2 regions of the Stenotrophomonas maltophilia group sp. vghtpe118 genome follow, and region 2 is predicted to be linked to the other one. Evidence: riboswitches for the same ligand, from Rfam matches in the RefSeq annotation. Region 2 holds a riboswitch; the other holds the start of a gene.
What was found. Region 2 has a riboswitch for thiamine pyrophosphate ahead of ACUDTM_RS13385 (TonB-dependent receptor). Riboswitches for the same ligand answer to the same signal wherever they lie in the genome.
Positions count from the first base shown of each region.

Region 1: it holds a riboswitch for thiamine pyrophosphate, as region 2 does, so the genes downstream of both, thiC (phosphomethylpyrimidine synthase ThiC) here and ACUDTM_RS13385 (TonB-dependent receptor) in region 2, are expected to answer to the same signal.

Region 1 is NZ_CP199672.1:1,971,353-1,987,067, forward strand. Features, by position in the region: gene ACUDTM_RS09110 (TonB-dependent receptor) at 1-2,367, opposite strand, end outside; gene ACUDTM_RS09115 (helix-turn-helix transcriptional regulator) at 2,417-3,316, opposite strand; gene ACUDTM_RS09120 (winged helix-turn-helix domain-containing protein) at 3,432-5,750, opposite strand; gene ACUDTM_RS09125 (ion channel) at 6,010-6,681, opposite strand; gene thiC (phosphomethylpyrimidine synthase ThiC) at 6,821-8,665, opposite strand; TPP riboswitch at 8,748-8,849, opposite strand; gene ACUDTM_RS09135 (BCCT family transporter) at 9,073-10,650, shown strand; gene ggt (gamma-glutamyltransferase) at 11,215-12,933, opposite strand; gene ilvC (ketol-acid reductoisomerase) at 13,621-14,595, shown strand; gene ilvG (acetolactate synthase 2 catalytic subunit) at 14,635-15,715, shown strand, end outside.
Region 2 is NZ_CP199672.1:2,926,739-2,942,453, forward strand. Features, by position in the region: gene ACUDTM_RS13320 (hypothetical protein) at 1-15, opposite strand, end outside; gene arsB (ACR3 family arsenite efflux transporter) at 496-1,527, opposite strand; gene ACUDTM_RS13330 (arsenate reductase ArsC) at 1,541-2,044, opposite strand; partial or broken gene arsN2 (arsenic resistance N-acetyltransferase ArsN2) at 2,081-2,500, opposite strand; gene ACUDTM_RS13340 (ArsR/SmtB family transcription factor) at 2,502-2,831, opposite strand; gene arsH (arsenical resistance protein ArsH) at 2,849-3,577, shown strand; gene ACUDTM_RS13350 (hypothetical protein) at 3,593-4,279, opposite strand; gene ACUDTM_RS13355 (hypothetical protein) at 4,436-4,708, opposite strand; gene ACUDTM_RS13360 (DUF2268 domain-containing putative Zn-dependent protease) at 4,927-5,916, opposite strand; gene ACUDTM_RS13365 (OmpO family porin) at 6,080-6,655, shown strand; gene ACUDTM_RS13370 (Dyp-type peroxidase) at 6,922-7,896, shown strand; gene ACUDTM_RS13375 (hypothetical protein) at 7,989-8,399, shown strand; gene pnuC (nicotinamide riboside transporter PnuC) at 8,496-9,068, opposite strand; gene ACUDTM_RS13385 (TonB-dependent receptor) at 9,077-11,266, opposite strand; TPP riboswitch at 11,337-11,432, opposite strand; gene ACUDTM_RS13390 (phosphotransferase enzyme family protein) at 11,531-12,655, opposite strand; gene ACUDTM_RS13395 (glycine zipper 2TM domain-containing protein) at 12,784-13,191, opposite strand; gene ACUDTM_RS13400 (response regulator transcription factor) at 13,659-14,297, opposite strand; gene ACUDTM_RS13405 (ATP-binding protein) at 14,373-15,715, shown strand, end outside.

The sequences.
Region 1 (15,715 bases), 960 kb from region 2:
CAGTTCCGGCAGGCGGTACTTGATGCCCAGGTCGTAACCTTCGGTTTCCATCTTGCCGAGGTTGGCGGTGCCGTAGGTGATCGCACTGACGTGGCCGTCAGCCGCACGGGTCACGCTCGAGCAACGCTCGGAGTTGCCCAGCACGTAGCAGTCACGCAGGATGCGGTCGACGCTGTCAGCGATGATCATGTCGCTGATTTCGTACTTGTACCAATCCAGCGAGACGTCCAGGCCCTGCACCCAGCGCGGGCTCCACACCAGGCCGAAAGTGGTGCTCTTGGAGGTTTCCGGCTTCAGGTTCGGGTTGGCACCCGAGACGAACTGGTCACCCGACTGGCACGGCAGGGTCGAGCACGGCAGGTTGCCCTGGCCCAGCTGCACATAGTTGGCCGGAGCGCCAGCGGCGGTGCACGCGGCATTGCCGGCAACGCTGCCCGGGGCGTTCACGCCGCACGGATCGATGTACGACTCGAAGCTCGAGCTCAGGCCACCGTACAGGTCGCTGATGGTCGGAGCGCGGAAGCCCTCGGCGTAGGTGCCGCGGACCAGCAGTTCATCCAGCGGACGCCAGGTCAGGCCGAACTTGCTGTTGGTGGTGCCACCGAAGTTGCTGTAGTCCGAGTAACGGCTGGCAACGTTCAGGGTCAGTTCCTTGGCGAAGGCCATGTCGGCCAGCAGCGGCACGTTCAGTTCGAGGTAGACCTCGTTCAGATCGTACTGGCCGCGGGTCGGCTTCTGGCCCAGGCCGGTGGACTGGCCCGACTGCGCGAAGGCGTCCGGCACGTAATTGCCTTCTTCCTTGCGGTGCTCGACACCCAGCGCGAAGCCCAGGTCGCCGGCCGGCAGGGTCACGATGGAACCGGACAGGTTGGCGGTGAAGCTGGTGGTCTTGGTGACGCCGCGGGTGGTGAAGGTCGGGAACAGGAAGTCCTGCAGCTCCTGGTTCGCCAGCGAACCCTGGCCATCAACGCCGTACGGCAGCAGCGGGTTCCACGGGCGGCAGTCGCCCAGGATCGGCTTGGCCGAGGTGCCGCAGCGTGCAACGCCGCCGGCATCGATGAACGACGGGCCCAGGGCCTGGCCTGCAGCGATCAGGCTCATGTCGCCGCGGTTGCTCTTGATCGACTCGTTGCGGTTCCACAGCGCGCCGACGTCCCAGTCGAAGGTCTTGCCGCCCAGCTCGAAGAAGCCGGTCAGGGTCGGAGCGAAGCGCAGGGTCTTGAGCTGGCTGTCAGTGGTACGCGGTACTTCCCACAGGCGGCGACGGAAGCTGACGTCCTGGCCGACCGGGTTGAAGGCGCTCGAACCCTCCAGCGGGGTGCCGAAGGAGTTGGACTGGAACGGGTAGCCGGCGATCTGCTGGAACGTCTGGCGCTCGTTGTAGAGCACGTCGGTGTTCAGGCTGATCGAATCGGTGAAGTCGTACGTGCCGTTGATGTAGACCGACTTGCGCTTCACACCGGTCAGCAGGGTCATCTGCTCGTTGGAGTTGGCGAATTCGTCCGGCGTAATGACATGGTAGTCATTCGGGTTCTTCGGGTTGCCGCCGGCGTTCAGGGTCTTCCAGACAGCCTGCTTGGAGTCGCCGCAGTTGACCTGGGTCGGGTTGCACCAGCTGCCGTTCTGGCTGATCGGGCTCCAGGTGGCCGAGGTCGAGTTCGGACCCAGCGAGCCGTCGCGGCTGTACCAGCGGTCCTTGGCCCACACCGGATCCTGCTTCGAGTACTCGGCCGACAGGGTCAGGCTGCCGCGTTCGCCGCGGGCACCGAGGGTCATCGAATAGGTTTCGGTGTCGCCGTCGCCCTTGCCGTACTGGCCGACGTAGACGTTGGCTTCGCCGCCGTCGAAGTTCTTGCGGGTGATCACGTTGACCACGCCGGCGATGGCGTCAGAGCCGTAGATCGACGAGGCGCCGTCCTTCAGGATTTCGATGCGCTCAACGGCCGACATCGGGATCTGGCTCAGATCCTGGTAGCCCGCAGTGGTTGCGCCCAGACGCTTGCCGTTCATCAGCACCAGGGTGCGCTGGGCGCCCAGGTTGCGGATGTCGACGTAGTAGCCGCCCACGTTCTCGCCCGAAGCCAGCGACTCCGAACGCGAGATGGCCGGGGAGCCGGCCGAGGTCAGGTTGTTCAGCACGTCGGCGACGCTCGAGAAGCCCTGCTTTTCCAGGGATTCGCGGGTCATCGTCAGGATCGGCTGCTGGGTTTCCACCGAGGCGCCGCGGATGCGCGAGCCGGTGACCGAAATGCGGTCCAGGTCGGTGGTGCCCTTTGCTTCCTGCGCCGAAGCAAAGGCCGGCGCCAGCGCCAGCGCAATGCCGGCCGGCAGCAAGCCGAACCGCACTGCGGGATTACGAACGTTCATCTATCTCTCCAAGGTACGTGTTAGCAGCGTGTTAAAACACCCCAGCACGTTACGATTGCGTTGCAGCGCTGTATTTGCGCGAACCAACCGGAGACTTTGCGGATTGTGGCGGGAGCAAGCCGCCGTTCTCCCTGAAGCGCGATGCGGACTGGCCGTAGCGGGCGCGGAACGCACGCGCGAAGCTGCAGCAGTTGTCGAAACCGCTGGCGGCAGCGACCTCGCCCACCATCATGTCGGTGTCGCGCAGCAGATCAGCGGCGCGTTCGAGGCGCAGTCGTGCCGAAAGCGACTGCGGGCTTTCCTCGTACAGGCTCTGGAAGGTCTTGGACAGGTACCAGCTGGAGAAGTTGGTCAGCTCGGCCAGTTCGCCGATGCGCACCACCCGGTGGCTGTTGCCTTCCAGATAGAGGCGCGCGCGCTGCATGCGGCCGAACACCTGGCGCTTGCGGCTGCGCGAGCGGCCCGGGCAGCGCTGCACGTTGTCGGCCAGGCCACGCTGCAGGCCCGCGAGGTGCAGCAGCAGCGGGCGCAGGGCCTGCGCCGGCTGGCCGCTGGCCAGCGCATCGCGCCACAGGCGCAGCGCCACGCGGGCATCAGTACGGTTCATCCGGCCACGACCTGCATACAGGCCGCAGTCGGCCATCTCGGTCAGCACGCGAAGCGCTTCGATGTTCAGGTTCAGGCCGACGCACAACCCGTTGCGACCGGCCTGCACCAGCGGCCGCGATTCCTTCTCGAAGGCGATCCACTCGCCCTGGCGCAGGCGGAAGCGCCCTTCCTTGGCCTCGACCCACGAGCTGCCACGCACCTGCATCCAGACAGTGAAGCTGGAGCCGGCGGTCTGCAGGCTGCCCAGCCGGGCCACGCCCAGGCAGGTCGGTGCGACGTCGTCGAGCGACCGGTCCAGGGAAACAGTTTGGCCGCGATCGGCCAGCGAGAGTTGACGCATGGGGGCACCACGGATTTGCCTAGTACAGGACTCCGTTTTGCCAAATCAGGCGGCACTGCGTCAGGAAGGTCCGACGAGATCGCCACGAATTCGCGACGAGATCCCGACGAAGAAATTACGAAGGCCCATTTCCCTTGAACAACAACAACTTGGAGAATGCGGGGAACAGTGCAGGCGGGCGTTCGGGCAACCGCATCACGCCGATGTCAGCGCCATCGCTGACCGCCATCGCCACGAACAGGTCCTTTCCGTCGGCGCTGGCACTGAGCCCGTTGCCGGCGCTGAGCCGTTCTGCGTCCAGGCAACGTTCCGGCTCCTCGCGGCCGGGCTGGATGCGCACGAAGGTGGTGCCACACGTGGTCGAGGTACCGAGGTAGCCGATGCCGCTGTTGCCGGTCACGGTCCAGGCCCGGTATCGCCAGCGGCTGGGCCGGTCATCGCTGATCTGCTGCACGCTGGCCGGGGACAACGCGGCATCCGCCGACCACAGGCCACCGGCGGCCAAGCGGGTGAACAACACGCGGCCACTGCTCCGGTCAAAGCGCGCCTGGGACACCCCATCGATGCTGGCCAATCGGCGCCAGGGCTGGACGCTGCGATCGAACAGGCTCAACCGCGTGCGCTGGTCGGCATCGCGCTCGACCACAAACAGCTGCTGCGGCGAGGCGCCATACAGCGCCTGCAACGGCTGTTCGGCCGGAACCGGCAAGGGTTGCAGGCGTTCATCGCGTGGCGCGATTTCATAGAGCACCGTGCGCCCATGCGCATCGCGGCCAACCACGAGCAACTGCCGGCTGTCGGCCGACCAGTCAGGCGCCTGCCGCGCTTCCGGCCGCAGCCCTTCGATGGGACGCAGCGAATCCGGTCGCTGCATGTCCGCCCACCACAGGGCGAAGCTGCCGGAACGATCGGAGGTGAAGACCAGCTGGCGGCCATCAGGCGCTGCCATCGGCTGCCCATCGCGGCCACTGGAGGCGAACAGTCGCTCGGGCGTGCCGCTGCCCTGCATCGGCACCTTGAACACGCCGAACTGCGCGCGCCGGTGGACGAACGCCAGCATGCCACCGCGTCGCGACACCGCTGGCCACTGCGCATCATCCAGGCCGGCATCGCGCAACGTGTGCCGCTCGACGTCCAGGTAATAGAGCCGCGCCTCGCTGTCGACGCGGCGACCGAAGACGATGGTGCGGCCATCGTCCAGCCAGGCCCAGCCGCGCAGCTCTGCCGCTTCGTTGGTCAACTGCTCCGGCGTGCCGCCCGCAGCGGGCACCCGCCACAGATCACCCAGCTGCGGGTTGCGCACGAACACCAGCCATTGCCCATCGGGCGAATACCGCGGTGCGTAGTCGAAGTCATCTTCATCGACGCTGTAGGCCAGCGCGCGCCACTGGCCACTGGCCAGGTCCAGCACACGGATGCCACGGTGCGCGTAGCGACCGACCATGCTGCCGAACACCAGGCCACGCCCATCTGGCGTCCAGTCGAAACTGAGCAGCTCCGTGCCATCGCAGCGTGTGGCCTGGCGCAGTGCGCCACCGGTGGCGCTGGCGATCAGTACCTGGCAGCCGCCGTCGGCGGAGAACCGCGCGAAGGCGATTTCGCGACCATCCGGCGACCAGTTCGGGAAGCGATCGACGGCACCGGCCGGTGGCGCCAGCAACTGGCGCGCCGGAGCGTTACCGGAGGTCTGCAGCTTGATCGCGCCACCGCCGTTGCCATCCTCGTTGGCGCCCTCATAGGCCACCAGCGAACCGTCCGGTGACAGCGTGGGGTAGGTTTCAAAGCCGCTGGTCGCGGTGATCAACCGATACGGCCGCTGCGGGCTGCCGATCACCCGCGTACCGTTCTCCACGGCAGCCTCCACCGGCGAGCTGCCGGCCGGTGCACGACGCAGCAGCAGCGTGGTCAACACCAGCAGCATGGCCAGCATCAACACGCCCAGCACCAGCAGCACGCGCCGACGGATATGGCGCCAGCGGCGGCGCGCTGCCTGTGGATGCGCAGGCAACGCAGCAGTGGTCACCGGCTGCGCGGTCATGCCTTCGTCGTCGCGGACGCCTGCGACCACGGGCTCGGCATCGTCCAGCACCTGCACCGGGACCAGAAGCCGATAGCCTGTCTTGGCGATGGTTTCGATGTAGGCCTGGCCGTTGTCGTCGTCGTTGCTGAACGCCTTGCGCAGCTGGGTGACGGCCTGGGTCAGCACATCGTTGGTCGGCAGCGTGTCCGGCCATACCTCGGCGAACAACTCGTCGCGGGTGACAACGCGGCCCGGCTGCCGCAGCAGCACGCGCAGCACGCCCAGCGCCTTCGGCGTCAGCCGGCGCGGGCGACGCGCGCCGACGACCTCGACTTCGCGCGAGGACAGAGTGACGGTGCACTCTCCTATCCGTATCCGATCGGATACCGGGGGCTGGATTTCGCTGCTGTTCATTTTCTGCTACACAGTAGAGACAGGTCCCGGGCAGTGTTTGCCTTCGATACCGCCCCGTCCTGGGAACAGCGAAAAGCCAGACTCCGCACAAAGCATCGGCGCATACCGCAAAAACAATCGAGCGCGCGAATACTAGCCTATGCAAGTTACCTCGCCTATCGCGTGGTCGACATCAGGCTCTCTCTCGCCGACGCATTCACATAATTTGCGACATCATTCGCGCCCTATCGGGCGCGAAATTTTTATCTGGCGTTCATTTTCACATGCGCCGCAACATGGTCAATCCGACCAGCCGCGAAACCACCAAAGCCACGTACATCACGCCGGAAAACTGCTCCAGCATGACCAGTGCGCGTGCCTGTGGATGCAACGGCACGACGTCACTCAAGCCGACGCCAGACAGCAAGCTGAAGCTGAGATAAAGCAGCTCCATCCAACTGCGCTGCGCGCCTCCACCGGTGCCCTGGAAGCTGCCCGGGTACCACTGCTGGCATACCGCGAATGCGAACGCAAATGCCCATGCAAGCAAGGTGAATGTCGCGCCTGCGGCGAACAGTTCGTCGCGGGTGACCTTGTGGTCCTGGAGCATGTAGGCGATCAGCGCGCCGGCCGTGTAGAAGTACAGCAGGCTCTCCAGCAACTGCGCGGTGGTCAGCAATGCGCTGCGGTCGAGCAATGCACCGGCCAGCGAGAACACCACCGACGGGAGGGCCAGCACCAGTGCCAGCCAGGTGCCCAGCGGGCTGCGCTGCACCACCCACAGCGCCAGGCCCAGTACCGCCATGCCGAACATGCCCAGCGCCGCGCGGCCGGCAGCGGTGTCATCCAGCGCGGGGTACAGCAGCACCGCGATCAACTGGGCACCCAGCAGCCAGGCCGAAGGATGACGGCGGGCGATGGCCAGCCAACGGGTGGTCATGGCAACAGGCATGGTGTCCTTTCCCCAGGGTGGTGCGCGGAGCATAGCCGGGAGAGGCGTGATGAGCGGTGGTGCCGGCCGCTGGCCAGCACTCCTTCTGGTTCCGTGCACGACGCAATGCCGGCCAGTGGCCGGCCCTAGCCGTTACTCATCACCCCTGGCGGTAGACCTCGGCCCCGCCAGCACGGAACTCCTGCGACTTCTCCTTCATGCCAGCCTCTGCGTAGTCGCGCACGTCCTGAGTGATCTTCATCGAACAGAAGTGCGGGCCGCACATCGAACAGAAGTGGGCCAGCTTGTGCGCGTCCTTCGGCAGCGTCTCGTCGTGGAATTCCTTGGCCTTTTCCGGATCCAGTCCGAGATGGAACTGGTCCTCCCAGCGGAACTCGAATCGCGCCTTGCTCAATGCGTTGTCGCGAACCTGCGCGCCCGGATGGCCCTTGGCCAGGTCGGCTGCATGCGCGGCAATGCGATAGGCCATGATGCCGTCGCGCACGTCCTGGCGATTGGGCAGGCCGAGATGCTCCTTCGGCGTCACGTAACAGAGCATGGCCGTGCCGAACCAGCCGATCATCGCCGCGCCGATCGCGCTGGTGATGTGGTCGTAGCCCGGTGCGATATCGGTGGTCAACGGCCCCAGCGTATAGAACGGCGCCTCGCCGCACTCACGCAGCTGCTTGTCCATGTTCTCCTTGATCAGCTGCATCGGCACGTGGCCGGGGCCCTCGATCATGGTCTGCACGTCGTGCTTCCAGGCAATCTTCGTCAGCTCGCCCAGCGTTTCCAACTCACCGAACTGCGCGGCGTCGTTGGCATCGGCGATGCAACCCGGGCGCAGGCCATCGCCCAGCGAGAAGGTCACGTCGTAGGCCTTCATGATTTCGCAGATCTCTTCGAAATGCGTGTAGAGGAAATTCTCCTTGTGATGCGCCAGGCACCACTTGGCCATGATCGAGCCCCCGCGGCTGACGATGCCGGTCACCCGCTTGGCGGTGAGTGGCACGTAGCGCAGCAGCACGCCGGCGTGGATGGTGAAGTAGTCCACGCCCTGCTCGGCCTGCTCGATCAGGGTGTCGCGGAAGATTTCCCAGGTCAGTGCCTCGGCGCGGCCATCAACCTTTTCCAGCGCCTGGTAGATCGGCACGGTACCAATGGCCACCGGCGAGTTGCGGATGATCCATTCACGGGTCTCATGGATGTGCTTGCCGGTGGACAGATCCATCACCGTGTCGCCGCCCCAACGGATCGCCCACACCAGCTTTTCCACTTCCTCGGCGATGCCGGAAGATACGGCGCTGTTGCCGATGTTGGCGTTGATCTTGGTAAGGAAGTTGCGGCCGATGATCATCGGCTCGCTTTCCGGATGGTTGATGTTGTTGGGCAGCACCGCGCGGCCGCGCGCGATTTCATCCCGCACGAACTCCGGGGTGATGATCTTCTGGATCGAGGCGCCGAACGCCTCGCCCGGATGCTGCTGCAGCAGGCCCGCATCGCGGATCGCTTCCAGCCGCTGGTTCTCGCGGATGGCAACGAACTCCATTTCCGGGGTGATGATGCCGCGGCGCGCGTAGTGCATCTGGGTGACGTTCGCGCCTGCCCGTGCACGACGCGGCAGGCTGCGCGCGGGGAAGCGCACGGCATCAAGCTTCGGGTCATGCTCGCGATCACGCCCGAACGACGAACTCAGGCCTTCGAGCTGCTCGGTATCGCCACGTTCCTCCACCCAGCCGCGACGCAGTGCCGGCAGGCCGGCGGACAGATCGATACGCACGCCCGGATCGGTGTAGGGGCCGGACGTGTCGTAGACCGTGACCGGTGCATTCTCTTCGCCGCCGAACAGCGTCGGGGTGCGGGTCAACGGGATCTCCCGCATCGGCACCTGCAGATCCGGGCGCGAACCGGGCACGTGGATCTTGCGTGAGCCGGGAATGGGCCGGGTCACGGATTCGGAGAGTTGCTGGGCCTGTTGCTGCAGGGCGGAGAGCTGTGCGTTCATCGGGCATCGTCCAGGAAGGTCAGGGACGAAGCGGCGGCGCACTGCGACCGCGCCCGGACGGTCCTTGGGCGGAGTCCGGGAATGGCTGCATTGCAAAGCTTCCCTACGCCGGTATGAGCCGGATCAGGTTCCAAGGGACTGTCTCAACCGTGGCCACATGGCCGCGGTACCCCCGCTTCTTGGCGTGCATTAGAGCATAGACCGCCCGCCTCCGGAGTTGCCCCCAATCGCCGTTCGTTAACGGAATCATGACGTCCCGTTCAGTAACTTGCACGCGCATCGTGTCGCTGCGACCGGTGCTTCCCTTGCCGCCCCTGCGGCCCCTGCCCGGTTCCGCTGTATACCGCCGGCCCTTCGCTGCAAGCTCTGCTCGCTCCCCTCAATCCCTTGATCGGAGAAGCTCCTTCATGGTGTTTCGTGTTTCCATCGCACTGGTTCTGATGCTGGTGCTGCTTGCCGGTATTGCACCCGGCCCCTTCAATACCGTGGTGCAGAGCATCCTCGGCGAGCTCATCCGCGGCATCGGCTGGCTGTACCTGCTGGTCGTGTTCCTGGCCCTGGTATTCCTGATGTACCTGGCCTTCGGTCGCTTCGGCAACCTGCGCATCGGCGGCGAAGACGCCGAGCCGGAGTTCTCGCGGGCCAGCTGGATGTCGATGCTGTTCGCCGCCGGCATGGGCATCGGCCTGGTGTTCTGGGGCGCCGCCGAGCCCATTTCGCACTTCAGCAAGCCACCGGAAGGGCTTGCTCCGCAAAGCCTGGACGCGGCACGCGCCTCGATGCGCTATGCATTCTTCCACTGGGGCCTGCACCCGTGGGCCATCTACGCGCTGATCGGGCTGGCAATGGCCTGGTTCCAGTTCAACCGCAACGGCCGTGGCCTGGTCAGCGACATGCTGCAGCCGATCATCGGCCGCCACCATCGCGGCTGGATCGGTCGGGTGGTCAACATCGCTGCAGTGGTCGCCACCGCGATCGGTGTCGCGACGACGCTGGGCTTCGGCACCATCCAGATCGCCGCCGGCATCGAGCGCGTGTTCGGCGTGCAGGCTACCGTCCCAGTGCAGATGACCATCATTGCCGTCGCCTTCGTGCTGTATATGGCGTCCACCGCCAGTGGCGTGGAGCGGGGTGTGAAGTGGCTGTCCAATTTCAACCTGGCGTTGGCTGCCCTGCTGGCAGCCATCCTGCTCGTGCTGGGGCCGACCGGCTTCATCTTCGATACATTCACCACCACGCTGGGCTCCTACCTCAACCAGCTGGTGACAATGAGCCTGCGCATGTCACCGTTCTCCGGCAGCACCTGGGTGGCGGACTGGACAATCTTCTACTGGGCCTGGTGGATCTCGTGGGCACCGTTCGTGGGCTCATTCATCGCACGCATCTCGCGCGGCCGCAGCGTGCGCGAGTTCGTGATTGGCGTAGTGCTCGCGCCGACGCTGCTGGGCTTCTTCTGGTTCGCGGTGTTCGGCGGCACCGCGCTGTGGGCACAGATCTTCGGCCATGCCGACCTGGTGCAGGCGCTGGGCAATGGCTACGAGACGGTGCTGTTCACGCTGTTCGACAGCATGCCGCTGCCGTTGCTGCTGTCGTGCATCGCACTGGTACTGCTGATGATCTTCTTCGTAACTTCGGCCGACTCGGCGGTACTGGTTCTGGCCAGCATGTCCACTGACGAAGCAGGCGATCCTCCGTTGAAGCGCAAGCTGGCCTGGGGCATCGCGGTGGCGTTGATCGCAGCGGCGTTGCTGCTGGCCGGTGGCCTGGATGCACTGCAGGGCATGATCACGATTGCGGCGTTGCCATTCGCGCTGCTGATGGTGCTGGTGATGGTGTCGCTGTACCGCGTGCTCGACCAGGAGTACACGCGTGAGCGACGGCAGGCGCAGCGCCAGCGGCACATGATCGATGCGTGGATCGCACGCGAGATGGCGGCGCAGGAGGAGACGCAGGCCGAGGCCGCACGCGCGCACGATCAGGATTGAGGGTGTTTTGCAGCCTGCGGCTGCACCGCTTTTTCAAGCAAGTGCAAGTGCAAGTGCAAGTGCAGAAGCCAAGGCGGCTCTGGGCTTCTGCTTGCTTGACGGGGAGGGGGCAGATGGCGGGACACGCCGCAAGTACGTCCCTGTAGGCTCGGCCACGGCATCCATGCCGTGGACGGTCCCGCCATCTGCCCCCTCCCCGCCTCCGACGATCTCCCAGTGACGGCAGTAGATCCACGCCATGCGTGGATCAGGTGTATCGGAAAACAAGAAGGGGTCGGCTCCGTTTTCCTTCGGAAAACGGATCCGACCCCAACCCACAGCGCGCGGCTGTTGCTGTTGCCTTTGCTCTTGATCTTCTTCCTTCTCTTCCGTGGCTGACGCGCACGGAAATTTTCGGGGGGCGTGCGGGTGGGAGTGGCGGGGGTATCCGCGCCATGGATGGCGCGGCTAAGCCTACAAGGACGTATTTACGGCGTCCCCCGACACTCCCACCCGCACGCCCCAGCGCATGAACCTGCTCCAGCGCTCAGCCGCGAGGGGGCTCAGCCCGGTGGCCGGTAAACCTCAGTACCCCGCCGCCTGCCCATCCTTTCGGCTCTCCGAAGCCCCGTAGTAAACCCCGGTCTCGGGATCGCGCATGATCGCCTGGTAACCGCCATACGGCCCATCTGCGAACACGATGCGATGCCCCTTGCGCATCAGCGCACGCACTGTTTCATATGGGAAGCCGGTTTCCAGATTCACTTCACCACCGTCGGTCATCGCCGTGGCTTGGCCGGTCGGCTCGGTCGAGCCTTCATGCTGGATGCGCGGTGCGTCACCGGCTTCCTGCAGGTTCATGCCGAAGTCCACCAGGTTCATCACGATCTGCGCATGGCCCTGCGGTTGCATCGCACCGCCCATCACGCCGAAGCTGGCATACGGCTTGCCACCCTTGGTGATGAACCCCGGAATGATCGTCTGGAAGGGGCGCTTGCCCGGTGCGTATCCGTTGGGATGGTTCTTCTGCAGCACGAACATCTCGCCGCGGTCCTGCAGGATGAAGCCCAATCCCGGCGGCGCCATGCCGCTGCCCATGCCGCGGTAATTGGACTGGATCAACGAGACCATCATGCCGTCGGCGTCGGCCACGGTCATGTAGATCGTGTCGCCTTCCTCCAGCTGCTTCGGTGTGCCTGGCTGCACTTCCTTCAAGGCCTTGTCCATCGAGATCAGCGCCCGGCGCTGCGCGGCGTACTCCTTGGAGATCAGCTTCTGCACCGGCGCCGGCTGGAATGCCATGTCGGCGTAGAAGCGCGCACGGTCGGCGAAGGCCAGCTTCTTCGCTTCGACGAACAGGTGCACGTGCTCGGGTGAGCCGAACGGAATCTTTGAAAAGTCGTAGCCTTCCAGCACGTTGAGAATCTGCAGCGCAGCGATGCCCTGGCTGTTCGGTGGCAGCTCCCACACGTCGTAGCCACGGTAGTTGCTGCTGACCGGTTCGACCCACTCTCCGTGGTGGTCGGCCATGTCCTGGTAGCTCAGGTAACCGCCGTTGGCCTTGAAGTAATCGCCGATGGTGTGGGCGATCTCGCCCTTGTAGAACGCATCACGACCGCCGTCGGCGATCTTCTGCAGGGTGCTGGCCAGGTTCGGGTTCTTCCACATCTCGCCCTTGCGTGGAGCATGGCCGTTGATCGTGAACTGCTCCTTGAAGCCCGGGTACTGCGACAGCTTCGGCACCGAGCGATCCCAGTAGTAGGCAATCACCTCTGCCACCGGGTGCCCTTCGCGGGCGTAACGGATGGCCGGCGCCAGGTTGTCGGCCATCGGCTTGCGGCCGAAGCGATCGTGCAGGGCGAACCAGCCGTCGACCGCACCGGGCACAGACACCGGCAGCGGGCCGGTGGCCGGGATGTCCTTCAGGCCGCGGCGCTGGAACTCAGCCAGGGTGAGCGACTTCGGCGAGCGGCCCGAGCCGTTGTAGCCGTAGAGCCTCTGCGTCTTTGGGTCCCAGACGATGGCGAACAGGTCGCCACCGATGCCGTTGCCGGTCGGCTCCATCAGGCCGAGCGCGGCATTGGCCGCGATCGCCGCGTCGACTGCCGAGCCTCCGCCCTTCATCACGTCCAGCGCGATCTGGGTGGCCAGCGGCTGCGAGGTAGCCGCCATCGCATGCGGGGCGATCACCTCCGAACGGGTGGCGAAGGTGTGGCCGGTGATGCGGTCGGCGGCGATGGACAGTGCAGGCACGACAGCCAGCACGGCGGCGGCGAGCAGGGAGCGGGCAAGGCGTCGGGACACGGTCGGGTTCCGGTGGAAGGCTGATCGCCTGATCTTCGCCGCTGCGGCCTTCATGCGGTATCGGGCAGAGGTCATGGGCGATGGCCTTTCGGTGGGTGCCGACCAAGGTCGGCCCCACCAAGGCGAACAGCGACCCGGAATCCGCGCAAAAAGCGTATTGAAAGGAGTGAATTCGGGTTCACTGAAACACTTTCAGTGGCAACCATCCTTGTGCCGCAAGCGATTTAGCTGGACTCACTGGAAACCGATAAAAAAACTGTCGTGAGGGTTGACACCGCCAAAACGCCTGTGTTTCTCTCGATCGCATGTTGCATCACAACACGCCACCGCGAACCCACATTGAAGCCGCCGCCATCGGCGCCGCCTCGCTGCGTTCGATTCTTGTGCTCGTACTTATTACCCAACCCACAGGTGCGGGACGAGCCAGCGTGTAAGCAACAGACACACCGGAACTCTTCAAAAACCCGCACCCGCCCCGGTGCGGGTTTTTTCATTTCAGAACCTGGTTTCAGACGCAACCACCATGACCAACGCTCATCGCACAACCCGGACCTGCAGCACCATGCCTCGTGGTGGCTGTGCCTGTGCGATGCGCGGCGCCCCCTCCACCGCTTTCCCCTGACCGGCCGGCACGTCACCTCGACGACCGGCCGTTCTTTTTTCTTCCCACCGCAAGGAACCTCCCCCATGAGCACCAACGACCTGCCCCAGACCAAGATCGCCGTCGTCGGCTACGGCAGCCAGGGCCGCGCCCACGCACTGAACCTGCGCGAATCCGGCTTCGACGTGGTGGTAGGCCTGCGTCCGGGCGGCCCGACCGAAGCCAAGGCCCAGGCCGATGGATTCACCGTGGTGGCGCCCGCCGATGCGGTGAAGGACGCCGACCTGGTCGCCGTGCTGACCCCGGACATGGTGCAGAAGAAGCTCTACAACGATGTGCTGGCGCCGAACATGAAGCAGGGGGCGTGCCTGCTGTTCGCCCACGGCCTGAACGTGCACTACGGCATGATCGAGCCGCGCGCCGATCTGGACGTCGTGCTGGTCGCGCCGAAGGGCCCGGGTGCGCTGGTGCGCCGTGAGTACGAGATCGGCCGTGGCGTGCCGTGCATCTGGGCGGTCTACCAGGACGTCAGCGGCAAGGCCGCGCAGCATGCCCAGGCCTATGCGGCCGGCCTCGGCGGTGCCCGCGCCAACCTGATCCAGACCACCTTCAAGGAAGAGACCGAGACCGATCTGTTCGGCGAGCAGGCGGTGCTGTGTGGTGGTGCGTCGGCGCTGGTGCAGGCCGGTTTCGAGACCCTGGTGGAAGCCGGCTACCAGCCGGAGATCGCCTACTACGAAGTACTGCACGAGCTGAAGCTGATCGTCGACCTGTTCTATGAAGGCGGCATCTCGCGCATGCTGGAATTCATCTCCGAGACCGCGCAGTACGGCGACTACGTCAGCGGCCCGCGCGTGATCGACGCCGGCACCAAGGCACGCATGAAGGAAGTGCTGAAGGACATCCAGGACGGCACCTTCACCAAGAACTGGGTGGCCGAGTACGAAGCGGGCCTGCCGAACTACAACAGGTTCAAGCAGGCCGACCTGGAGCACCCGATCGAGAAGGTGGGCAAGGAACTGCGCGCCAAGATGGTCTGGTTGCAAGGACAGGCCGCGTAACCGCGCGGCCCTCCCCCACCCGCTTTGCAAGGTTCCCCCATGAACTCTTCCACACACCGCAGCGCGCCGCCCAACGGCGCGCGCTGGCTGACCCAGGCGCTGGAGGCCGAAGGCGTCCGCACGCTGTTCGGCTATCCCGGTGGCACCATCATGCCGTTCTACGACGCGCTGGTGGATTCGTCGCTGAAGCACATCCTGGTACGCCATGAGCAGGGCGCGGCGCTGGCCGCCAACGGTTTCGCCCGCGCCAGCAACCAGGTGGGCGTCTGCGTGGCCACCTCCGGCCCGGGCGCGTCGAACCTGGTCACCGGCATCGCCGATGCGATGCTGGATTCGGTACCGATGGTCTGCATCACCGGCCAGGTCGGCACGCCGCTGCTGGGCACCGACGCCTTCCAGGAACTGGATGTGTTCGGCCTGACGATGCCGATCGTCAAGCACAGCTGGCTGGTTCGCAGCGTCGATGACCTGCCGCGCGTGGTGGCCGATGCGTTCCGGATCGCCCGCGAAGGTCGCCCCGGCCCGGTGCTGATCGACCTGCCCAAGGACGTGCAGCTGGCCGACGCCAGCCATCTGCCGGCGCATGCGCCCAGCAGCGTCGAACCACCGCCGGCGCCGGCCGAGGCCGCCATTGCCGAAGCCATTGCCGCGCTGGCCGCGGCCGAGAAGCCGGTGGTCTACGCCGGCGGTGGCATCGCGCTGGGTGATGCGGTGCAGGACCTGCGCGATTTCGTCGAGGCCAGTGCCATCCCCACCGTGATGACGCTGCGCGGCCTGGGTGCACTGCCGGCCAGCCATCCGCAGTCGCTGGGCATGCTGGGCATGCACGGCACCCGCGCGGCCAACATGGCGGTGCAGGAAAGCGACCTGCTGCTGGTGCTGGGCGCACGCTTCGACGACCGTGCCACCGGCAAGCTGGCGGAGTTCGCACCGTTCGCCCGTGTCGTCCACATCGATGCCGATGCGTACGAGATCTCCAAGCTGCGCAGTGCCGATGTCGCCGTGCCCGGCAATGTCGGCCATGCCATCCGCGCCCTGCGTGCGGCCTTCCCCTCCCCCAAGGCCCACCAGGAGGCGTGGCGCAAGCGCTGTGCACAGCACCGCGATCGCTTCGCCGCGC
Region 2 (15,715 bases):
TTCGGGTGTGCTCATGGCAATGCTCCGTGCAGGACAGACGGCAGCCGCCACACAAAGGTGGCGGGCGGAGACGTGGCTCGAAAACCGGGCGCTTGTTGAAACCGGCAGGCACAGGGCCTCCACGCTCCGCCCGCCATAGCCGGCAGACGGATTGCCCGCCGGCGCCACGAGGGGTGACGCCGGCGGGCAAGCGTTGTTAAACAAGCGCACGGGTTTTCGAAGCCCGGCCATCCTTTTTCGATGGCACGTCATCTGTACGCGTGCTGCTGCGCGGTGCCAATCAGAACAGTTGCATTCAACGCTTGATCAAAGACGCTTTCGGCATTTTTGCACGCTGTTAAGCTGTCGCAGACGCAGGCGCCGCAACGGCCGTAGCGGCATGGGGAATATGCGACATGGGTCGAAGTTGATGACGTGGCGTACGGGCACCCCACCAAGTCGATGACGACAGTGCGGGGCGAAGAACGCAATTCGACTCCCACACACTTTGATCTGTCAGTGCTCTTCGCGTCTCTCGTACCAGGCTTGCGTACGGTTCACGATCCGCACCACGGACAGCATGACCGGTACCTCGATCAGCACACCCACCACGGTGGCCAGCGCCGCTCCCGAGTGCACGCCGAACAGTCCCACCGCTGTGGCCACAGCCAGTTCGAAGAAGTTGCTCGCACCAATCAGCGCTGACGGGCCGGCCACGCAATGCGCCACGCCCAGACGGCGGTTCAGAAGGTAGGCCAGGCCCGAAGTGAAATAGACCTGGATCAGGATCGGCACCGCAATCAGCGCGATCACCAGCGGTTGCTTCACGATCTGCTGGCCCTGGAACCCGAACAGCAGCACCAGCGTCAGCAGCAGCGCGGACAGGGACAGCGGGCCCAGCCGTCGAAGCGCGCGCTGCAGGCCCGCCTCGCCGCTGCGCGAAAGCATCCAGCGCCGCAGCAACGCGGCCACCAGCACGGGCACCACGATGTAGAGGCCAACCGACAACAGCAGCGTGTCCCAGGGCACAGTGATCGCCGACAGGCCCAGCAGCAGCGCAACCACCGGCGCATACGCGACCACCATGATCGCGTCGTTCAAGGCCACCTGGCTCAGGGTGAAGTTGGCATCACCGCGGCACAGGTTGCTCCACACGAACACCATGGCGGTGCAGGGCGCGGCCGCCAGCAGGATCAAACCGGCGATGTAGCTGTCGATCTGTGCTGCGGGCAGCCAGTCCGCGAAGGCATGGCGCAGGAACAGCCAGCCCAGCAGCGCCATCGAGAACGGCTTCACGGCCCAGTTGATGAACAGTGTCACGCCGATGCCCTTCCAGTGCTGCTGCAACTGGCGCATCGCAGTGAAGTCGACCTTCAGCAGCATCGGGATGATCATCAGCCAGATCAGCACCGCAACCGGCAGGTTGACTTTGGCCACTTCGGCGGAGGCCAGCACCGCGAAGGCATCGGGCAGGACGTGGCCCAGCAGCGTGCCCATCGCAATGCACAGCACAACCCACAGCGTCAGGTGTCGCTCGAACAGGCTCATGGCAGTGGCACCGTCATTGTGCGCCGTCGGTCGGCAGCAGCTGGCCGATCCGGTCCAGCGCGTGCTGCAGCGCTTCGCGTTCGGACCACACCGATTCGGGCAGTGCGAGCAGCGCACGCAGGCGCGTTTTCACGATGGCATGGGCCAGTGCGAAGGCCGCGGCCTTGTCGGCATCGCTGCCTGCCACGGCGGCCGGATCAGGCAGGCCCCAGTGGCTGCGGATGAAGTCACCGAACACCACAGGGCAGGCTTCGGCAGCGGCCGCGTCACACACGGTGATCACCAGATCCATCGGGGCTGCATCCACGAACTCATCCCACGACTTGCTGCGCAGCCCTTCAACGGGCATTCCTTCGGCCTGCAGCTGGGCGAGCGCGAAGGGATTGATCTGGCCAGTGGGCTGGCTGCCCGCACTGAATGCGCTGAAGTGATCGCCGCCCCAGGCGCGCAGGGTGGCTTCAGCCAGCACGCTGCGCGCGCTGTTGCCGGTGCAGAGGAACAGGACATTGCGGGTCATGTGGCTTCCGTGGTCAGTGAGTGGCTTGGACATGCACAGCGCGCTGGCCGGGCAGAGACGAGTGAACTCGGCAGAGCTGCGGATCGCCTCCGCTATCTGCGCGCGATCGCATCCGGCATAGCCGTGCCGCGCGAACCACGGGCCTGCCGACGTCGTCAGCAGCACCAGTTCCCTGACCTGCATGCGGCGGGCCATGTCCTCGGCCGCTGACAGCAACGCGCGCCCAAGGCCGGTATTGCGTCGGTCGTCGGACACCACCAGGGAGCGAAGCAGGGCCGACGCGCCGAAGATCTGCAATCCAACGGCACCCACGGGAACACCTTCGAGGTCTGCGACGAGAAACGCCACCTCGCTGCTTTCCAGATCGGCCACGGGCAACTGCGCCTGCCGCAGAAGGTCCCGGATGTAGGACAGGTCGTCGCGTTTGCCGGTACGAATCAACGGATCGGGTTTCATCTCAGCACCTGCATGCCGGTTCGTTCACCGTGCACCGCTCATCCGGGGAGCCCGCGCAGCAGTTGTGCGTCAGGTACTGGACCAAGCCGTTCATCGCATCGAAGTTGGCGCGGTAGCAGACGTGGCGGCCTTGGCTTTCGCTCTCCACCAGCCCGGCCTGCACCAGCTCCTTCAGGTGGAAGCTGAGCGTGGCTGGGGGTACCTGCAGGGCCGTGGCGATGTCGCCCGCCATCCGCCCTGCCGGGCCCGCCTCCACCAGCAGTCGGAAGGCAGCCAGGCGGGTGGCATGGCCGAGGGCGGTCAGGGCGGTGATTGCATTCGATGTTTCCATATTTCTAGAATAGTCGAATGAATGAGCCAATCACAAGCCTGGACCTGCCCAACCTGCTGGAATCGTCATTGCCCCAGCCCAATCATCACCAGCTCGCCGCGGCAGATCTGGGGCCGCCACGCATTCTCCTGCTCTACGGCTCGCTGCGGCCCCAGTCGTTCAGCCGCAAGCTTGCGCTGGAAGCCGAGCGGCTGCTGCGCCACCTGGGGTGCGAAACCCGGGTGTTCGATCCGCATGCGCTGCCGATGCTGGACAGCGTGGACAGGAATCACCCCGAAGTGCAGCGACTGCGCGAATGGTCACAGTGGTCGGAAGGGCAGGTCTGGGTCAGCCCCGAGCGGCATGGCACGGTCACCGGCGTGTTCAAGAACCAGATCGACTGGTTGCCGCTGGAAGATGGCAGCGTGCGGCCCACGCAGGGCAGGACGCTGGCGGTGATGCAGGTGAGCGGCGGCTCGCAGTCGTTCAATACCGTCAACACGTTGCGCGTGCTCGGCCGCTGGATGCGCATGCTGACCATCCCCAACCAGTCGTCGGTGGCCAAGGCCTGGCAGGAATTCGATGACGACGGCCGGATGAAACCCTCGCCGTACTACGATCGGGTGGTGGACGTGATGGAGGAACTGGTGAAGTTCACGCTGCTGACGCGGGGCCGGTCGGACTACCTGGTGGACCGCTACAGCGAGCGGAAGGGCGACGCGCACGCCGCGGCATTGGCGCGGGCTGCAGGGGCTACGGCTTCCTGAGTTCCAGCACGCGCGCTACCTGCTCGCGCGCTGCGCGCCCATGCTGTTCTCGTCCTTTGCATCGCCACGGCTCTGCGCGAACGCCGGGAAGGTCTTCGCGATCGAATCCTTGTCCGGCAGGATGTAGAACACGCCGCCCTTCTCGAACGTGGAGTGCACGATCTGCTCGTAGAACGCCGGCGAGACGTTGATGCAGCCGTGGGTGACGCGGTTGTCGTCCGGCGTCGGCGTCGCCAGTCGTTCGGCGCGCTTTTCCTTCGGGGTGCCCGGCGGCAGCGGATGCATCGACACGGCGGAATCATAGTCCACCCACAGCACGCGCCCGGCATCGTCGGAGGGGCCATAGGCGCCGATGAAGCGGCCCGCAGGCGTGGTGCGGTCGTGGCCGGGAATCGCGCTCAGGGCAAGCTTGGCGACGCCGGGTGCGGAATGATCGCCGATGGCCGAACCGAACAGCGCCGGCGCGGCGCCGCGCAGCTTGCCGTCGCCGCCGAAGACCAGGACCTGCGCCGCGGCCTTGTCCATGATCGCGAACGGATAACCCTGATTGTCCTTGCTGGCGACCACCCAGCCGGCCAGCTCGATCACTGTTTCGGAGACGCTCTGGTCGGGCGGAAGTTCATCAACGGCGGCCGCCGGTGCTGCGGGTGCGTCCTTGTCCCTGGCGTTGGCTGCGCCGCTGCATGCAACGGCCAGTGCCATGGCCAGAGCGGCATGGAAGGCGCGGCGTGCAGGGGAGGAGGAGGTACGAATGGGAAGGCTCCTGGCAATGCAATCCTGGTGGAAGGAGGCCAGTGGCCGGCGAGGGCCACTGGTTCCCGATACAGAGGTGGATCAATTCAAACGGTGAGGGAGCGATCAGCCGCGCGGCTTGCGTCCGACGGGTGCCCTTTCAAGCTGCTGCACGCGGCCTTCGATCTGGTCCAGGCGCTGGTTGGCCTGCTGTGCCGACTGGTTGGCGGACTCGGCACTCTGTGCAGCGCCCTGCACCTTTACATCGAGCTGATCGAGGCGCGAGTTGATGGTTGCGAACTCGTCCTTGTAGGTGGCACAAGCGCCAAGGCTCACGGTGGCGATGAGCGCTACAGCAAGTGCGCGGGCCGTCTTCATGTGTTGCGGGTTCAGGTTCATTGCACTCCCTCCTTCGTCTGGGGAAGCTGGAATATAGCGGCGTTTGTTCCCCATGCTGACAGGCGCTTTCAGCTGAAGTTGGAAGACGTGGAAGGGTTGTGAAATATGTTCATCAGCAAAGCTTAACGAGTGAGATCAGGCGAGCTGATGTGCACAGAGGCGATGGCCTTGCCGTTGCTCGAATCGCCCAATTCATCAGCCTGAAGACGGCTTCATTCCTACCCGTTTTCCACTGGCCCACACGCCGGGCGCCATTCACTTGCGGCGAACAATGCCGGCGCACTTTCCGGACGCACCGTCAGCAGCGTGGCGACGGCACCAGCTTTGTCATCGGCGCGGGCAACGTAGTCAGCGGCAATGCGGTAGCCGATCCAGTAGCCAAGATCGCCGCGGCGCGTTTCGTCGCCCGCTCCGTTGTAGAGCCATTGCGACAGATCAGTACCAGCGCTGTCCCGGGCGAACTGGCGTTCCAGGGCGCATTCGCGGCCCTGCGTCCAACGACGCAGATGCGCGTTGGCCGGTTGCCCCGAGATCAGTTCGCCCACGTACTCGGCGCCGCCTTCAAGCAACGTCTGATAGAGCAGGGTGGGCTGCGCGACATCGACGCTCGCACCGGGCTGCTGCACGTGCACGTACTCATGGGCGATCAGGTGCACGAATCGATCGCCGATGTCGGGCTGCATCCAGTCGGCGTGGCACAGTGCCTCCAGTCCGATCACCACGCCGTCGGGCGTGGTGACACCGCCGCTGTTTCCCCGACCCACCAGCACGGTGACCGGCGGAAAACGTGCGGAGGGAAACAGCGTGCCCAACCGATCGAGTGCCTTGGCAACCCGCTCGCGGATCTCCGGCAGTGCCGTCGCACAGGTACGGGCTTTGGCAAACAGCGCAGGTTTGTGCTGGATCGCATCTGCAAGACGATCCATCGAGCCGATACGGCTGTCAGTGAAGCTGCGTAGTGCATCCGTACCCGCATGCAGATAGCCGCGCTGCAGATCGTCGGCATTCGGCTTCCCTCCGCTTGCATCCAGCACGCTGAAGAAGCGCGAGACATCGTCGGTCTGAATCACGACGCGCCCGGAAGGGCGGGTACGCTCGGCTGCGTTGGCTACCTGCAGCATCATCGGCAGGGCGAAGAGCAGCAAAGCCCGCACTGTGCGCCGGGCATGAAGCGGAAACAGCAGTGACGCGGTGGATGCGTGCGGCATGAGGAGTTCCCTGAACGCCAGCCTTATTTATACACCAGTCAGTTCAATATTCAGGGTCGATTAGACCCCCTAACGGATAATTCACACCTGTCGACCGCCTCCTCTCTCTCTCCCCCTCCCGGGAGGCGGCCGACGAAACCAAAATAATTAAAGGTGTGTCCCGATGAACAAGAATTCGCTGCTCGCCCTGGGCCTTCTGGCTGCCCTGCCGTTCGCTGCATCGGCAACCGATGGCCTGTCGTACAACTACGTTGAAGGCGGCTACGTGAACACCGATGCCAAGGGCGGCGACGCCGATGGCTGGAAGGTGAAGGGTTCCGTGGCGGTGCACCCGAACTTCCACATCTTCGGCGACTACAGCGCGCAGGAGACCGACACGTTCAAGAATGACGTCGACCAGTGGCGCATCGGTGCCGGCTACAACTACGGCATCGCACCGAACACCGACCTGGTGGCCCGTGTCGCGTACCAGAAGTTCGACATGAAGCACGGCCTGGACTTCAACGGCTACTCCACCGAAGTCGGCGTGCGCACCGCGTTCAACCCGTACGTGGAAGGCTACGTGATGGCCGGCTACGAGGACTACACCAAGAAGCACGGCATCAACCCGGACGGCGAGTTCTACGGCCGCGTCGGCGCCACCGCCAAGTTCAACCAGAACTGGGGCCTGAGTGGCGAAGTGAAGCTGGCCAAGGCCGGCGACCGCGAGTGGTTCGTGGGCCCGCGCTTCACCTGGTAACAAACGCCCGTCGTTAGAGCGTGTTGTGCTGGCGTGTGACTCTCTCTCTCTCCCACACGCCAACCGAAGCCCGGCCTCGCGCCGGGCTTCTTCTTTTGTGTGCGTCCGGAGAGTGCAGGGCCGCAGCAGTTCCATGTAGCGCGGGAATGCACGGTGCTGCTCGCAGGACGGAACGAGAAACGCTCCGTCGCCGGTCAGGCGGTTCCGCTATGATCCCGGCACGTCGCCATTGACGATGCACCCGCCTCAAGCCAGCAGGAACTGCCGTGAATTCCCAGCCCGCACCGATCACCGCCCTCAACCACACGCTCGACAACGAGCCGCAGCAGATCACCGCACCGCTTACCCATTCGGCGGCGTTTCTGGTGCTGAAGGTGAAGGATGACGAGGCGTCGATCGCCAAGGCACGCGAGGTGCTGGCCAGCACCGATGACCTGATCAAGAACACCGCCATCCGCGAGATCGAGCGAACCTTCACCTGCAACGTGGCCATCGGCCATCGCGTGTGGCAGCCGCTGGTGGGCTCCACGCCGCCACGCGAGCTGAAGCCGTTCCGCGAGATCAAGGGCGCGACCCACACCGCTGTGGCCACGCCCGGTGACCTGCTGTACCACATCCGCGCACGTACCATGGACCTGATCGTGGCGTTCGAGCGCAACCTGCTGATGGCCTTCGGTGATGCGGTGGAAGCGGTCGATGACGTGGCCGGCTTCCGCTACTTCGATGGCCGCGATCTGCTGGACTTCGTCGACGGCACCGCCAACCCGGAAGGACTGTCGCTGCCGGAAGCCACCATTGTTGGCGATGAAGACCCGGAGCATGCCGGCGGCAGCTACGTGGTGGTGCAGAAGTACCTGCACAACCTCGATGCCTGGCGCGCGCAGAAGACCGAGGCGCAGGAGGCGATCATCGGCCGCACCAAGCACGACAACATCGAGCTGGATGATGCGCCGGCCGATGCGCAGAAATCGCACAAGACGCTGTGCACCATCGAAGACGCCGACGGCGAGCACGAAATCCTGCGCGACAACATGCCGTTCGCCAACCCGGGGCGCGGCGAGTACGGCACCTACTTCATCGGCTACACGCGCCGCCTGTGGGTGATCGAGAAGATGCTCGAGCGCATGTTCATCGGCAATCCTGCGCCGCTGCACGACCGCATCCTCGACTTCTCCACCGCCACCACCGGCGTGACCTTCTTCGCGCCCTCGCGCAAGGTGCTGGCCGACCTGGGCGAGTGATCGCGCCGGGCCATCACGGCCCGCCATCTGCCTGTCATCTATGGCGCCGACCATGGCGCGCTGGATGGGAGCGCAGGAGGCAGGCGAGGGTCATGTCAGCAAACAGGACCGGCATGCGCCGCTGGTGGCGGCGTCTGGCTGCGGTGCTCGGCGCACTGGCACTGGGGAGTGCCGCGGCGTCCGCACACGAAGCCCCTGCGCACTGGATGGCCTACGCCACCGCCGTGGGTGGCCAGCTGCAGCAGCGCCTGCAGCAGGAGCAGGACCCGCAGGCGCAGCGCGTGGTGGAGTGGTTGCGTGCACACCCGGATACACCCACGCCGCTGCCGGTGAGCCTGTGGATTGCGGCGGACGGCCGCATCTCGAAGCTGGAGTTCGACAGCCTGGGTGACCGCGAGGTGGATGCGGACCTGCGCGCGACGTTGCAGGCCGCGCCGTTGCAGGCGGCTCCGCCGGCCGACATGCGCCAACCGCTGCGATTGGGTCTGGTGCTTGACCGGTAGATCCACGCCATGCGTGGATGGGCCTACCGGTGACCCTTCAGCCACGCATGGCGTGGCTCTACTGTGGATGGCCAGCGCACAGCCCGGCCATCCGCATCAACGAACCGGCGCCACCTGCGGTTCGCGCGCGGCCGCGCTCCATGCACGCAGGCCGAACACGGCCAAGCCCAGGAAAAACACGTACAGCGCGGCAGTTACGTGCAGCGACTTGAACAGGTACGCACCCACATAGACTACGTCCACGGCGATCCATACCCACCAGCAGGCGACGTGGCGGCGCGCCTGCCACCACTGGCCGACCAGGCTCAGTGCGGTCAGCATCGCGTCCAGCCACGGCAGCGCGGCATCGGTGAAGGTGTGCATGGCCGCACCCAGCGCCACGCCACCGCACAGGCCGAAGGCCAGGTCGCGCAGCAGCTTGCCTCGCGCCAGTGGCACGATGCGGATGCTGCCCTCATCGGCGGCGTGCTGGCGCCAGTTGAGCCAGCCGTAGACCAGGAAGCCACCGAAGGCGACCTGCAGCAGCGTGTCCGAGTACAGCTTGGCCTCGGCGAACACCAGGCCATAAAGCGTGACCGACAGCAGGCCCACCGGCCATGCAGACAACCGGCGCCGTGCCATCAGCCAGACGCCGAGCACGCTGCACAGCGCGGCGCTCCACTCGAGCATCACGCTGCTCACAGCGCGAACGTCACCGACAGGCGCGCCTGTCGCGGTGCGCCGGGGAACAGGTAATAGTCACCGCCGCTGCTGCCGGTATCGCGCCAATAGAAGCGGTTGAACACGTTGTCCACCGACAGGTTCCAGGTCACCGCACGCTCGTGCAGGCGATGCTGGAAACGCAGGCCGGCATCGAACACCGAGTAGTCCGGCGCGCGCACGGCGCCGTCGGCGCGCGCCACGTTGGCACCCGCATAGCGCCAGCCGCCAGTGACATCCAGGCCCTGCACGAACGGCAGTGCATAGGCCACGTGCACGCTGGCACGCACCTTCGGCACGTTCACCAGCTGATGGCCTTCATAGGTGGGCGTGCCGGTATCGCGCGCGCGCGCCTGCAGCACGCTGGCGCTGGCCACGATCTGCAGTGCATCGGTCAGCTGGCCGTTGGCGGTCAGCTCCAGGCCGGTGTGGGTCTGCGTGCCTTCCTCGACGAAGGTGTAACCCACATCGCTGTTGTCGGGCTTGGCGTACTGGTACGGCTGCGAAATGCGGAACACCGCCGCACCCAGGGTCAGCGCTTCGACCGGCACGTACTTCACGCCCACTTCCAGCTGGCGCGACTGTACCGACGGCAGGAAGGTGTCGGCGTTGCTGGTCCAGAACGGCGCTTCCTGGCCCAGCGAAATGCCGCGCACGTAACTGGCGTAGGCGTTGAGCTGGTCGGTGGCTTTCCACACCACCGCAGTCTGTGGCAGGAAGCGCGACAGGCGGCTGTGCCGCTGCGGGATGCCGCGCTTGTCGTAGGCGCGCTCGTCCAGGCGGACGAAGCGGCCACCGGCCAGCCACTGCCAGTCGTCACCGAAGCTGATCCGGTCCAGCGCGAAGAACGCGGTCTGGCGACTGTCCAGGCGCCGTGCGGAGGGGCCCGGCATCTTCGGCGACGGCGCGAACACCGGCACCGGTGCCTCGTGGATGTTGCTGGTGCCGACGTACTCGTTGACGCTCGGGCGCCTGTCCACGGTGCGGCGGAAGTAGTCGGCACCGACGGTCAGCTGGTGGCCGATGCTGCCGGTCTCGAAGCGGCCACGCAGTTCGGCACGGGCCTGCTGGTTCTGGCGGGTGTCGTCCGGGCTGCGGTAGTCGTAGATGTCATAGTCGCCGTTGGGCGCGAAGTAGTTGCCCGGCACGCTGCCATCGGCACATTGCGCGGCGTAGTAGCAGCCGTAGGCGAAGGCGACGTTGTCGTCGATCACCGAGCGGCTGTGGCCGACCGAGACGCGCGACTGCCAGGCCTCATTGAAGTCGTAGGTGTGCAGCGCGGTGATGTTGGTGCTGGCGATATCCACCGGGCGCTGCCACGGCTGGTAGCCGAGCAGATGCTCGCGGTCGACACCGCGCGGCAGGTCACGCGCGCCCAGCAGCTGGTAGCCGGACACCGAGCGCTGCGCGCTGGTCTGGTAGTTGGCATCCACTTCCAGCTTGCCGCGCTCGCCGATTAGCCAGTCGGCGGCCAGCGAGTAGAAGTTGCGGCGGCCATCGGCATGCTCGACGTAGGAATTGCTGGAATCCCATGCGGCATTCAGGCGCAGGCCGAAGCGCGGGGTGATCCAGTGGCCGACATCGATGGCGACGTAGCGCGAGCCTTCCGAATCGGTGCCGAGCGTGGCGGTGCGCACTTCGGCCGGGCGCTTGCCGATGTAGTTGATGATGCCGCCCGGCGCCATCACCCCTGCCGCCAGGCCGGCTTCACCCTTGAGGATCTCCACCGACTGCACGTTCTCCAGCGCCAGGCGCTGTTCGCCGGCGATGGACAGGCCGTTGAAGCGGTAGCCGGTGGCGGCGTCCAGGGCGAAGCCGCGGATGGCGATGTTCTGGTAGTAGCCCACCGGCGCGTAGGCATCACCCAGCGAGGCATCATTGCTGGCCAGCTCGGACAGCGAACGTAGCTGGCGGCGGTCGAGATAGTCGCGCTCGAGCACGTTCACCGAAGCCGGCGTGTCCTTCCAAGAACCGCCACCGAAGGCGTTCACGCGCGAGGTATCGGCCTTCGGCTTGCCGGCCTGCACGCGCACCGCCGCCAGTTCGGTCGGCGAGCGCTCGGCGCCGGTGGCAGCCGCATCAGGGGATGCCTCGGCCTCGCTGGCGTGCAGTGGCAGCGCAGCGCAGAGGGCGAGGGAGAGCAGGGTGGGGCGCAGGCAGCGGTTCATTCGGTTCGTCTTCGGACAACAAGGGAGACGAAGCGACGGCGCGCAGGTGCACTGACCCATGACGGGGGTGTGGCTGCGGCTCAAAGCTCCCTACGCCGGTGCAAACCGGATCAGGTTCCAAGGGACTCTCTCAGCCTGGCAGATCCAGGCACCCCCGCTTCAGGTGACCATTTCACTACAAATGGTACGGATTTGCGAGCGCCACCCAGGGTCAGATCCCTTTCCTGCGGAAAGGGATCTGACTCCAACGCTGCGTCAACCGGATCACGCGGCGGCGTGCAGGGCCTGCAGCAGTGCCTGCCCCGGGGCGGCATGGAACCACGCCGGATGGCCAAGCATGAAGGGCTGCCACGCCACGTCGGCATTGGCGGTCGAGCCGGTGACGCCCTCGAAATACTCCACTTCGGACAGTGCGAAGTCGAAATGCACCATCGGCAGCAGGTCGGCCAGCAGGTGCACGCGTGCCGCCGACAACGGCAGCACCTCGCGGTAGCCATCGAGCAACGCCAGCGCGATATCGACGCGCACGGCCTCCATGCCGCGCGCCAGCTCCAGCCATGCCACGGCGTTGCGCTCGATGGCGGTGGCCAGGTCGAACAGTGCGCTGGTGGGCGAGGCCAGGCCGAAATCCAGCACGGTGCTGACCTGCCCGTCGCGCCACAGCAGGTTGGAGACATGCCAGTCGTTGTGCGCCCACAGCCGTGGTTCGTCGCGCAGGCGCTCGGCCAGGCCCGTGTGCCACGGCAGCACGTCGTGCTGCAGCTGCGCTTCCCACGGAATGCGCTCGAGATAGCGGGCCAGGCCGGGGCGCTCGTGCAGCCCTGCCTTGATTGCCGCCACCGGATCGTCGGCGCGGATCAGATCATCGCGCGCGACCAGCAGATGGGTGCTGCGCTGGGGCGCGCGGTAGCCGTCGGCAGCACGGTGCAGCTGGGCCAGCATGCGTCCGGCTTCACGGGCCTGCGCGACGTCGGTCAGCAGCGACCACGACACCGCGTCGCGGTACAGGTCGTCGCCTACGCCGACGTCGTGCAGTTCAAACGTCCATTCGCCGTGTTCGACCGCGGTGTGACCATCGGTCGCTGCCAGCACCTGTGCCACCGGCACGCCAGCAGCGTCGAGATGGGCGATGAAGCGGTGTTCTTCTTCCAGGCAGGCCGCGTTGCGCACGCTGTGGTGATGGCGCTTGATGAACACCGCGCCGCGCGTGCCATCGACGATGGCGGCAGCCGACAACGGCCGCGGGCTGTGCCAGCGCGGTTGGCTGCCGCTGTGCAGCTGCGGATAGCACTGCCGCAACCACGCGATGTCCGCCGCGCTGATCGGTGGCCAGTCGGCAGCGACCTCGTCGTTGTTGAGGCCCTGCACGCGGTGGGAGGAAGACGTCATGCCGCAGCCCGAGAGGGGAAAGTCACATCCAAGGCTGCGCATTCAACGCCATGCGCGCGGCCAACGCAAACGGGCGGGTCATCGACCCGCCCGTCCCTGCCATCGGCAGGGTAACGCCACCGTGCCGCTTACCAGCCGCGATGGCGACCGCGGTCGTGGTAGTAGCGGTTGTCGTAGTAACGCTCGCGCTGCCAGCGGCGGTCGTCGCCACGGTTGTAGTAGCCGCTGCGGTAGTAGCCACGATCGTAGCGGCGGTCGTAGCGGTTGTCGTAGTAGCGATTGTCGTAATAGCGACGGTCGCGGCGGTCGGAGGTGGTCAGATTGCCGATTGCGCCACCGGCCACGGCACCGCCGACGGTGGCCGCAGGGTCGCCGTTGGAGAGCAGGTTGCCGGCCACGCCACCGACCACGGCGCCGACCAGGGTGCGCTTGTCCTTCCTCGACATCGCGCTGGCATCGCTGGCCACGGCGACACCGGCAACCAGTGCCAGGGCCATCGCCAGACCACGGAAGCTGAGTGTGGAAGTACTGAGCATGTTCGTTCTCCTGTGAGGTGCATGCCACGCTGGGCAGGGAGGGCGCGGGGCGCCCCGGCTGCCGTGATGTCCACGCTGGCGTTCCAACATTGCCGGAACATTGCCTGGTGCACCGAGCGGCTTGCGCATTCATCTAGCGGCAGGCGGCATGAAGCAAGGCTGAAAGCGGCTGCGGCCGCTCAGCTGGCGGAAAGGAAAAGGGCCGCGGAGGTGGCCCCTCCCTTCTCTGCCAAGGCGTTGGCATGTCCGACGCCCATCGCTTTCTGGGCCTGCCGCGCCTGCTCCTGCGGGGTCTCCTGCTGCGGCCGCAGCACGTCAGGCGCGCTCTGGCACCGCACCGCGGCGAAGCGCCAGGCTCTGCCCGCTGGCGGCCCGCGTCTCCACGGTGACGCGGCTGGCGGCCGGACATGCGCCGGTCGATTCCTTCGACCTCGCATTGTTGCCGGTGCGATTATGTGAATCGCGTCTCAAATTTTCCCGTCACGCAGATAGTCGAACAATTCGGCATCGCCCTTCAGCCCCAGCTTGAGCATCGCATCGCCCTTCTGCCGGCTGATGGTGCTGACGCTCTTGTGCAGCAGCAGCGAAATCTCCTTGACCGTCATGCCGGTGCCGAGCAAGCGCAGCACCTCCACCTCGCGCGGGGACAGCGGCTTGCCGTCGCCCTCGCGCATGCGCCAGCTGCCGGCCGCCTCCACCCGTTCGCGCAGGCTGCGGCTGATGTAGGGCTGGCCGCGGTAGACCGACTGGATGGCCTGTGGCAGTTCGTCCATCGACGAACTCTTGTCGACCAGGCCGAGCACGCCGCTGTCGAGCACCATGCGCAGGATCGCCAGGTTGCTGGAGACGCTGAGCATCAGCACGGGCAGGTCGGGATGGCGGCGGCGGATCATGCCGATCATGGCGAAGCCGTCGGCCTGCGGGCTGCCCGGCATGGAGTAGTCGGTGACCAGCAGGTCACAGGGCTGGCTGGCGAGCAGGGTCATCAGCGCCTGCGCGCTGTCGGCCTCGCCGACCACGCGGCCGACGCCGCTCGACTCGATGACGGCGCGGGTACCGATACGGACCACGGGGTGATCGTCTGCGATGATGATGCGCAAGCTCATGCTCTAGTATGGCCATCGGGCACGCCGGACCGCGACCATCGCGGTCCCTGGCAGGATTCTAGGAGATCGACGCAGATGCGTAGGTGGGCTGTTCGCGGGCTGCTCCTGCTGCTGGCGCTGCTGGCGCTGCCCGTGGCCCAGGCACAGCCGGCCCCTGGCCTGCTGCCGCTCAGCCCGTTGCAGCGCGAATACCTGGTGGCGCATCCGACCATCGTTGTCGGGCAGTATGACAGCGGCTGGCCGCCCTTCGAGTCCCTCCGTGATGGCGAGCAGGTCGGGCTGGGACCGGACTACCTGTCGCATCTTGCTCGCCAGCTCGGTGTGAAGGTCGAGGCGCGCCGCTATCCGGACTGGACATCCGTGCTGGATGCGGCATGTCGTGGCGAGATCGACGTGGTGATGAATGTCGGCCTCAGTGCTGACCGCACCCGCTGCATGGTCTATACCGCCGCCTACAGTGAGGCGCCGCTCGCACTGGTGGGCCGGCCCGATGACCTGCGTGCCTCCGACATGCCGGATCTGGATGGGCTGAGGGTGGTGATCGAACAGGACTTCCTGACCGGTCCGCAGGTGCGCGCCCGATTCCCGCGTGCCCGCCAGCTTGTCGCAAACGACACGTTGAGCGCATTGCAGATGGTCAGAGACGACAAAGCGGACGTCTACATCGGCAATGCCTTCGTCGCCACCGAGCTGATTGCCAGCCGGCGCCTGCAGGGCGTGGCGCTGTTGCGGCCAAGCGACCTGCCCCCTGAACGGTTGCACTTCGGCATTCCCAACAGCAAGCAACCCCTGGCCGAAGCCCTGGACCTGGCGCTGGCCGCGACCAGCCAGGCCCAGCGCGATGCCCTCGCACAACGCTGGTTGTCACCGCCGCACTGGTCGGCATCGGCGCAGCTGGCGCTGAGCCAGGCCGAGAAGCGTGTGCTGGAGCAGCCGCTGATGATCGGTTTCGCGCCGAATGCCGCGCCCCTGTCGTTCACCGGCGAGGATGGCCGGCCCAGTGGCCTGGCCAGCGAGTACCTGCAGCGCCTGATGCAGGCCGGTGCCAACCTGAAGGTCGAGAACAGCCACGACTGGTACGAGGTGCGTGAGAAGGCCCGCCGCGGTGAACTGCAGGCGGTGATGGGCATACCCGTTGATTCGCGCTACCTGGGCCCGGACTGGGTGTTCAGCCAGCCCTTCATCAGCGTGCCGAACGTGATTGTGGTCAGGAGCGATGGCGAGTCGCTGCTGGGCCTGGCCGACCTGCAGGGCAAGCGCGTGCTGCTGTCCGACCCGGAGCGCGTGCGTGGCTATGTGCAGCAACAGGCGCCGCAGGCCCGGATCATTGCTGCGCGGAGTGCCGAGCAGGCGCTGCAGCGCCTGCTTGAGGGTGAAGCCGATGCCTATGTCGGCAACCTTGCCGTGGTCGATCACCT